Regions from separate parts of the Streptomyces sp. cg35 genome, predicted to be linked through region 2. Evidence: riboswitches for the same ligand, from Rfam matches in the RefSeq annotation. Region 2 holds a riboswitch; the other holds the start of a gene.
The links. Region 2 has a riboswitch for S-adenosylmethionine ahead of thrC (threonine synthase). Riboswitches for the same ligand answer to the same signal wherever they lie in the genome.
Positions count from the first base shown of each region.

Region 1: another riboswitch for S-adenosylmethionine. It lies ahead of ACQUQD_RS29465 (aminotransferase class V-fold PLP-dependent enzyme); the one in region 2 lies ahead of thrC (threonine synthase).

Region 1 covers NZ_CP191268.1:6,454,880-6,459,287, forward strand. Annotated here, with positions in the region: gene qcrB (cytochrome bc1 complex cytochrome b subunit) at 1-31, shown strand, start outside; gene trpD (anthranilate phosphoribosyltransferase) at 152-1,219, shown strand; SAM riboswitch class IV at 1,304-1,421, shown strand; gene ACQUQD_RS29465 (aminotransferase class V-fold PLP-dependent enzyme) at 1,645-3,045, shown strand; gene ACQUQD_RS29470 (Lrp/AsnC family transcriptional regulator) at 3,131-3,412, opposite strand; gene ACQUQD_RS29475 (rhomboid family intramembrane serine protease) at 3,409-4,152, opposite strand; gene ACQUQD_RS29480 (hypothetical protein) at 4,290-4,408, shown strand, end outside.
Region 2 covers NZ_CP191268.1:4,960,366-4,964,773, reverse strand. Annotated here, with positions in the region: gene ACQUQD_RS22630 (MoaD/ThiS family protein) at 242-517, opposite strand; gene thrC (threonine synthase) at 556-1,854, opposite strand; SAM riboswitch class I at 1,873-2,028, opposite strand; gene ACQUQD_RS22620 (glucosyl-3-phosphoglycerate synthase) at 2,208-3,155, shown strand; gene ACQUQD_RS22615 (DUF11 domain-containing protein) at 3,194-4,408, shown strand, end outside.

The DNA of each region.
Region 1 (4,408 bases), 1.5 Mb from region 2:
GGAGATCACCAGCGGCCACGGCCACCACTGATCTCTGAACTGTCCGCCACGGCAGGAGCCCTCGTCCAGGCACTGGACGGGGGCTCTTTGCCGTCCGCGGCGCTGGATAAGGTAGGACCGCGGAATTCTCACTGACATCACAGGAGCGGCCATGAGCGCTTTGCACCCCGCTGGAGGCGACACCGCGGCGGGCCGTTCCTGGCCCGCCGTCCTCAACGGTCTGCTCGACGGCCGAGACCAGAGCGCCGACGACACCGCCTGGGCGATGGACCGGATCATGCGGGGCGAGGCGACCGACGCGCAGATCGCCGGCTTCGTGGTGGCGCTGCGGTCCAAGGGCGAGACCGTGGAGGAGATCTCCGGTCTGGTCCGGGCCATGTACGACCACGCCAACGTGATCGAGGTGCCGGGGGAGACCGTCGACATCGTCGGTACCGGCGGCGACGGCGCGAAGACCGTCAACATCTCCACCATGTCCGCGATCGTGATCGCCGGTACCGGTGTGAAGGTCGTCAAGCACGGCAACCGCGCCGCGTCCTCGGCCTCCGGCGCGTCCGACGTGCTGGAGAAGCTCGGCGTCAACCTGGAGCTCACCCCCGCCCGCGTCCCGCAGGTCGCGGAGGAGGCGGGCATCACCTTCTGCTTCGCCGTGAAGTTCCACCCGGCGCTGCGGTACGCGGGCGCGGCGCGCAGCCAGCTCGGCATCCGCACCGTGTTCAACCTGCTGGGCCCGCTCACCAACCCGGCGCGGGTCCGTGCGCAGGCCGTCGGTGTCGCCGACGCGCGGATGGCGCCCATCGTGGCCGGGGTCTTCGCCGAGCGCGGCAACTCCTCCCTGGTGTTCCGCGGCGACGACGGGCTCGACGAGCTGACCACCACGGCCACCTCGCGGGTGTGGGTCGTGCGGGACGGGGCCGTGCGCGAGGAGTCCTTCGACCCGCGGGACGTGGGCCTCGACCTGGTGCCGGTGGAGGCCCTGCGCGGCGCGGACGCCTCGTACAACGCGGAGGTCGCGCGGCGGCTGCTCGACGGGGAGCGCGGGCCCGTGCGCGACGCCGTCCTGCTGAACTCGGCGGCCGCGCTGGTGGCCGTACGACCGGGCACCGGGACGCTCGCCGAGCAGATCCGAGCCGCGATGGACCGCGCGGCCGAGTCGATCGACTCCGGCGCGGCGAAGGCCACCCTGGAGCGGTGGGTGGCGGCCAGCAACCGGCCGTGAGAGCGACGGTGTGACGCAGGGCGCAGTCCAGATCGTGGACTGCGCCCTTGCCGTATCGGGATCGTGTGGCAGGATGCTTTTCAAGGTCATGAGTGACAGCGATTTCGGCCCCGGCCGGCTGTCCGGCAACCCTCCGTCCGTGGCGGGGTGCCCCGGGTGAAGACCAGGCCGCAAGCAGCAAGGCTTGCGGCAAGCGCGGACCCCTCGCGAACTCTCCAGGGGTCCTGGGTCGTTTGAGGGAGCAGTCTCGTGAGCAAGCGAATGTGCTAGGGCTTCACAGCCCCTTCTCCATCTCCATCACCCTCCGTGCGACGGACCTCTCCGTTCCGCACGTCGAGGTCAATTCCCGTACGCCGTAAGCCGGTTGATGGCTTCCGTGCGGGCTCTCACAGCCATTGCGCCTTGTCCTGCCGGGAGATACCGCCATGTCCGCTCACCCTGCCACCGCCATCGCCACCACCTCCTCCGTCGAGTCCGTCGAGTCCGCCGACCCCGCCTGTGGGGCCCCGCTGCCGGTGCTCGGCCGGGACGTGACCGTGCCGCTCGTCACCGGTGGCGAGGTGACGTACGCCGCCCTCGACTACGCCGCCAGCGCGCCGGCCCTGCAGCGCGTGTGGGACGACGTCGCCGCCTACGCGCCGTACTACGGCAGCGTGCACCGCGGTGCCGGGTACCTCTCCCAGCTGTCGACCGACCTGTTCGAGAACTCCCGCGCCACCGTCGCCGAGTTCCTCGACTGCCGCGAGGACGACCAGGTCGTCTTCACCCGGTCCACCACCGACTCGCTGAACCTGCTCGCCGCCGCCCTCCCCGCCGACTGCCAGGTGTTCGTCTTCGAGACCGAGCACCACGCGTCGCTGCTGCCCTGGCGGGACGCCCGGGTGACGTACCTGAACGCGCCGCGCACCCCGGAGGAGGCCGTCGCCACCCTGGAGCGGGCCCTCGCCGACCGGGACCCCTACGGTCCGGCCCTCGTCTGCGTCACCGGTGCCTCCAACGTCACCGGTGAGCTCTGGCCGGTGCGCGAGCTGGCGGCGGCCGCTCACGCGCACGGTGCCCGCATCGTGCTCGACGCCGCCCAGCTCGCGCCCCACCACCCGGTCTCCGTGCAGGAGCTGGACGTCGACTGGATCGCGTTCTCCGGGCACAAGCTGTACGCGCCGTTCGGCTCCGGTGTGCTCGCCGGGCGCTCGGACTGGCTGACCGCAGCCGAGCCGTACCTCGCCGGCGGCGGCGCCTCCCGCAAGGTCGCCCGGCGCACGGACGGCGGCGTGGACGTCGAGTGGCACGAGAGCGCCGCCCGGCACGAGGCCGGTTCGCCGAACGTCATCGGTGTCTACTCCATCGCCTCCGCCTGCAAGGCGCTGACCGAGGCCGGGTTCGACACCCTGGTCGCCCGCGAGCAGTACCTGATCCGCACGGTGCGCGAGGGGCTCGCCGCGGTGCCCGAGGTGAAGGTGCTGTCCCTGTTCGGGGACGACGCCCCGCGCGTCGGCGTCATCTCGTTCGTCGTCGAGGGCTGGAACTCCTCGCACTTCGCCGCCGCGCTCTCCGCCGAGTACGGGATCGGTGTGCGGGACGGTCTGTTCTGCGCCCACCCGCTCGTGCGCACCCTGCTCGGCTCCGACCCGCAGACCCAGGGCGAGTGCGGGGCTCCGGAGGCGGCGCCCGGCGAGAAGTCGCTGAACGCGATCCGGGTCAGCTTCGGCGCGGGTACGCCGGACGAGCACGTCGAGCGCTTCGTCGCGGCCGTCAAGGAACTGGTCCGGGACGGCGCCGCCTGGAGCTACCGCACCGAAGAGGGCCGCTGCGTCCCGGCCCCGTAAGGCACGCGAGCAACCCACGAAAAGCCACGACCAAAAGCCGCGGTCGCGCCTGCTCATGCATCGAGCAGGCGCGACCGCGGTCTTTTCAGTTGTCCAGGCCGATGGAGAAAGCCGCCTCCAGGTCGTGCTGGGAGTACGTGCGGAAAGCGACGTGCGTGTCCGTCGCCTCGACGCCCTGGATCTTGCTGATCCGGCCCGGGATGACATCCGCCAGATCGTCGTGGCGGGCCACCCGGACCATGGCGATCAGGTCGTACGTGCCGGTGACGGAGAAGACCTCGCTGACGCTCTCCAGGGCCGCGATCGACTCGGCGATCTCGGGGATCCGGTCCACGCTGGTCTTGATGAGCACGATCGCGGTGATCACGGCTGGCTGTCTCCCTCGGTGGCCGTGGTTGGGACTGCGTTCACTCTAGCCCGGCCCCTGTACCTCACCCACGCGTAGAGGAACCCGAGCGAGAAGCCCACCAGGTGGGCGAGGTAGGCGACGCCCGGCCCCTGACTGTCCTGCCCCGCCGCCGCCCACTGCAGCGCCACCCAGAACGGCAGGACCACCCATGCGGGGAAGCGCAGCGGCAGGAAGAGGAGGAAGGGGAACAGGCTCGTGACGCGCGCTCCGGGGAACAGGTACAGGAACGCGCCCAGCACCGCCGAGATCGCCCCCGAGGCGCCGACCAGCGTCTGGTCGGAGTCGGCGTGCGCGATCGCGTAGCCGAGCAGCGCCAGGTAGCCGGTGATCAGGTAGAAGAACGCGTACTGCACGCGGCCCATGCGCTCCTCGACCATCGCCCCGAAGACGTAGAGGAAGAGCATGTTGCCGAGCAGGTGCACCCAGCTGCCGTGGACGAAGAGGGCTGTGGCCGGGGTGAGAGCGGCCCGGGGCGATCCGGTGAAGAGTTCCGTGGGGACGACTCCCCAGCGCTCGAAGTAGGCACTCTGCGCGGCGAGGAGGCGGTCCCCGGTGCCGTACGACGGGTTGAGCCCGGATGCCGGGGAGAGCACGAAGACCACGGTGCAGACGGCGATGATTCCGTACGTGACCGGAGCCGGATGCCCTCTGAGGAATGCGGTCACTTTGCCGATCGCGTCACGTCCGTTGCCGATCATGAAAGAGAGCATGACGCAAGGCGGGGAGCGGGCGGTGTACGGCAGGCCGTAGGGTTACGGGCAATAAAGCAAGCACCACGCACCACGGAAAGCGCACGAGCCGAGGGCCGTGCTCGAAGGAAGAGGCGACAGTCCGAATGACGGTTCCCCTGCCGACCGCCACCACCCGCTGGCGCTGCACGCTCTGCGGCAATCTCACGCGGTTCGACGTGACCCGCTCCTCGAAGGTCGTCGAGTACGTGCACCTCGACCTGGC
Region 2 (4,408 bases):
CAACTCACCGGATCCCAGGGCAAGTCGGGCCGCACAAATGCCATAAAGAGCTCGAAAGGGCCGGGCACTTTGGCTGCTTCTTGTCGCGGTTCGGGCGAGAACTCATATGCGCCCGTCATGCACCGGGCGGCAGAAGGAAGCGGCTTCCCCAACTGTACCGCGCTCAACCATGCAGAATTGCCCCCTCCGCTTCTCTCGCGGAGGGGGCAATTCACGTAACTCTGCGTGGAACAGGGAAAGATCAGCCGCCGGCGACGGCGGGAATGATCGAGACCCCGGCGCCGTCCGGCGTCGCCGTCTCCAGCCCCTGCTCGAAGCGGACGTCGTCGTCGTTCACGTAGACGTTCACGAAGCGGCGCAGCTTGCCCTGGTCGTCGAGGACGCGGGCGGCGATCCCGGTGTGGTTCTTCTCCAGGTCGGTGATGACATCGGCGAGCGTGGCGCCCTCGGCGCTCACCTCGGCCTGGCCGCCGGTGTAGGTACGGAGAATGGTGGGGATCCGGACGTTGACGCTCATGATGGGTGACTCCCGTTGCTGCTGGGTCGGATGGTGGCTCAGTGGGCGGAGAGACCGGCGTCGCGGAACGCCTCCAGGCTCGGCCGGATCGTCGCGGTCGCCTGCGATGAATCGGCGACGGCGTCGAGCGTCTTGAGCCCGTCACCCGTGTTCAGCACGACCGTGGTCAGGGACGGGTCGATCAGCCCGGCCTCGATGAGCTTCTTGGTGACACCGAGCGTCACGCCGCCCGCCGTCTCCGCGAAGATGCCCTCCGTCTGCGCGAGCAGCTTGATCGCCTCGACGACCTGCTCGTCGTTCACGTCCTCCACGGCACCGCCCGTGCGGCGCGCGATGTCCAGGACGTACGGCCCGTCGGCCGGGTTGCCGATGGCCAGCGACTTGGCGATGGTGTTCGGCTTCTGCGGGCGCACCACGTCGTGGCCGCCCTTGTACGCGACCGAGACCGGGGAGCAGCCCTCGGCCTGGGCGCCGAAGAGCTTGTACGGCTTGTCCTCGACGAGGCCGAGCTTGATCAGCTCCTGCAGCCCCTTGTCGATCTTCGTGAACTGCGAGCCGGACGCGATCGGGATGACCAGCTGGTCGGGCAGCTGCCAGCCGAGCTGCTCGCAGATCTCGTACGCGAGCGTCTTGGAGCCCTCGCCGTAGTACGGGCGCAGGTTCACGTTCACGAAGCCCCAGCCCTCGCCCAGCGGGTCGCCGATGAGCTCGGAGCAGAAACGGTTCACGTCGTCGTAGTTGCCCTCGATGGCGACGAGGTCACCGCCGTAGACACCGGCCATGACGACCTTGCCCTGCTCCAGGTCGTGCGGGATGAACACGCAGGAGCGGAAGCCGGCGCGGGCGGCCGCGGCGCCGACGGCGCCGGCCAGGTTGCCGGTGGAGGAGCAGGACAGCGTGGTGAAGCCGAAGGCGCGGGCGGCCTCGATGGCCTGCGCGACGACCCGGTCCTTGAAGGAGTGCGTGGGGTTGCCGGAGTCGTCCTTGACGAACAACCTGCCCTGCTCGACGCCGAGTTCACGGGCGAGGTTGTCGGCCTTGACCAGCTTGGTCCAGCCCGGGTTCAGGTTCGGCTTCTCGGCGACGTCGGCCGGGACGGGCAGCAGCGGGGCGTAGCGCCAGACGTTGGCCGGGCCCGCCTCGATCTGCTTGCGGAGTGCCTCGGGGTCGCCGACGGGCAGGTCGTACGCGACTTCCAGAGGCCCGAAACACTCGGCGCAGGCGAAGATCGGTCCGAGCGGGAACGTGGTGCCGCACTCGCGGCAGGAGAGGCCGGACGCGGGGCCGAGGTCGACGGTGTTCGCGGCGGTCGTGGTGGCGACAGTCTGTACAGCCATGAGAGGCGAGGCCCTTTCTCCTCATCTTCCTCGCGGCGCATCTCGCCACGAGACGGATTTGGCACCTTCCCTAGCCGGGAGCCTCGCGACGTCGACGATGACAGTCGTACGAGACCGGCTGGAGGGTTGCCGGGGCTTCAACGGGCCGTATCCCTCTGCCCCTCTGGATGAGCGGTATTCGATTGTGTGTCGCGCCCTGATACGCGCTGACACCGGGCGGCGACCCCGACATGCGATGGTCACCGGCCTTGTTCAAGACTGTAACCGACGGCCTGGACCCTTGAGATAGTCGTCCGAACCGCGAGATGGATCACATCGACCGATACCGCCCCGCCGATAAGGAGCCGCAGACCGTGCTGGAAGAAGTCGAGCGCTGGCTTGAGCGGCGCTCCTGGTCCGTGGCCGACCGCTCGTTGCACCAGCTCATCGCCGCGAAGCGCGCGTCCGGCCAGACGGTGAGCGTGGTGCTGCCCGCGCTCGACGAGGAGGAGACGGTCGGGGAGATCGTCGCCGTGATCCGGCGTGAGCTGATGACGGAGGCGGTGCCGCTCGTCGACGAGCTGGTGGTGGTGGACTCCGGGTCCACGGACCGCACCTCCGAGGTCGCCGCGGCGGCCGGGGCCCGCGTCGTGCACCGGGACACGGTCCTGCCGCGGATCCCGGTGCGGCCCGGCAAGGGCGAGGTGCTATGGCGTTCACTTTTCGTGACGTCCGGCGACATCGTGTGTTTCGTCGACGCGGACCTCAAGGAGTTCTCGGCGGACTTCGTCTCCGGGATCGTCGGGCCGCTGCTGACCGACCCGGGCGTGGCCTTCGTGAAGGCGATGTACGACCGTCCGCTGGGCGGGGCCGCCGGGCAGGGCGGCCGTGTCACGGAGCTGATGGCGCGCCCGATCCTCAATCTGCACTGGCCCCGGCTGGCCGGATTCGTCCAGCCGCTGGGCGGCGAGTACGCGGCCCGCAGGTCGCTGCTGGAGCGACTGCCGTTCCCCGTCGGGTACGGCGTGGAGCTCGGGCTGCTCGTGGACGCCCTGCACACCGTGGGCCTGGACGCGCTGGCCCAGGTCGACGTGGGGGTGCGCAAGCACCGGCACCAGGACGGGCAGGCGCTCGGGCGGATGGCCGCCGCGATCTACCGCACGGCGCAGCTGCGGCTGGCCCGCGGGCATCTGGTGCGGCCCGTGCTCACCCAGTTCGAGCGCGGGGAGGGCGGCTTCGAGCCGCGGACGTACGAGGTGGACACGGAGGAGCGTCCCCCGATGACCGAAATCAGTGAGTACGCGGAGCGTCGCGTCGCATAGCCACTGAGTGATGATGCTTTTTGCCTACATTGCCGCTTATGTGGCTTAGACACGCAAGAAGCAACCGGCGGCTCACAGGCGCCGCCACCCGCCTCGCCGGGACCCTCGCCGCCACGGCCACGGCCGCCGCGACCCTCGTCGCAGCGGCCGTTCCGGCCTCGGCGGTGGTGGTCGAACCCTTCGCCAAGCGGTACGAGGAAGCCCTCTACGGCGACTTCATCACGCTCGGCAACACCGTGATGCGGTGCCCGACCACGCCCGCGGACGACGCGGCGCGCTGCCGGTCCGCGCAGGCGGGCACGAGCACCGAGAACAACAACCAGTTCGACATGCAGTACACGGACACGGCCGGGCTGTCCTCGACGGTCGTCAACTCCTCCACCGGCAAGGTGACGATCCCGCCGGGCGCCACCGTCGCCTACGCCCGCCTCTTCTGGGGCGGCAACGACGGCACGTACAAGCTGGGCCGCAACCAGATCGCGCGCTGCGACACCGCCGGCCCGGCCACCTCCCCGGCCGGTGAACCGCTCACCACGCGGCCCGTGGTGAGGATCGGCGCCGGCGCCGAGACGCCCGCCACCGTGCAGAACGCGGTGCGCACCCCGGCCGAGGTCGGCGGCCCGCACTACTACACCGCCGAGTCCGACATCACCTCGCTGTTCTCCGGCGTCACGACCGGCACCGAGGTGCCGGTCGCGGTCGGCAACGTCTGGGCCCCGACCGGCAAGGGCTGCGTCGGCGGCTGGTCGCTGACCGTCGTCTACAAGTACGACGCACCGAACGCCCAGTACGCGCCCACGCGCCGCAACGTCTACGTGTACGGCGGCCACGTGGTCCAGCAGTCCAAGGACCCCGACACCACGATCGACATCGACGGCTTCTACCGGGCGGGCGGCGGCGACGTGCGCGCCAGCGTCACCGCGTACGAGGGCGACGCGAACGTGGCGGGCGACCAGTTCCTGGTCAACGGGCAGCAGATCGCCGAGGCCGACGGCAGCGGCACCAACAACTTCTTCAACAGCAAGGCCGACGGCTGCGACCAGCCCTGCGACCGCAACAACTTCAGCATCGACGCCAAGGACGTGACGATCCCGTCCAGCGCGCTGCCACCGGGCTCCACCTCGGCCGGCCTGACGTTCCGCACCAAGGGCGACACCTACGTGCCCTCGGCGCTCGCCTTCTCCGTGCCGGTACCCGACCTGGAGGTCAAGAAGAGCGCCGCGCCGAGCAAGGTCGCGCCGGGCGGCAAGGTG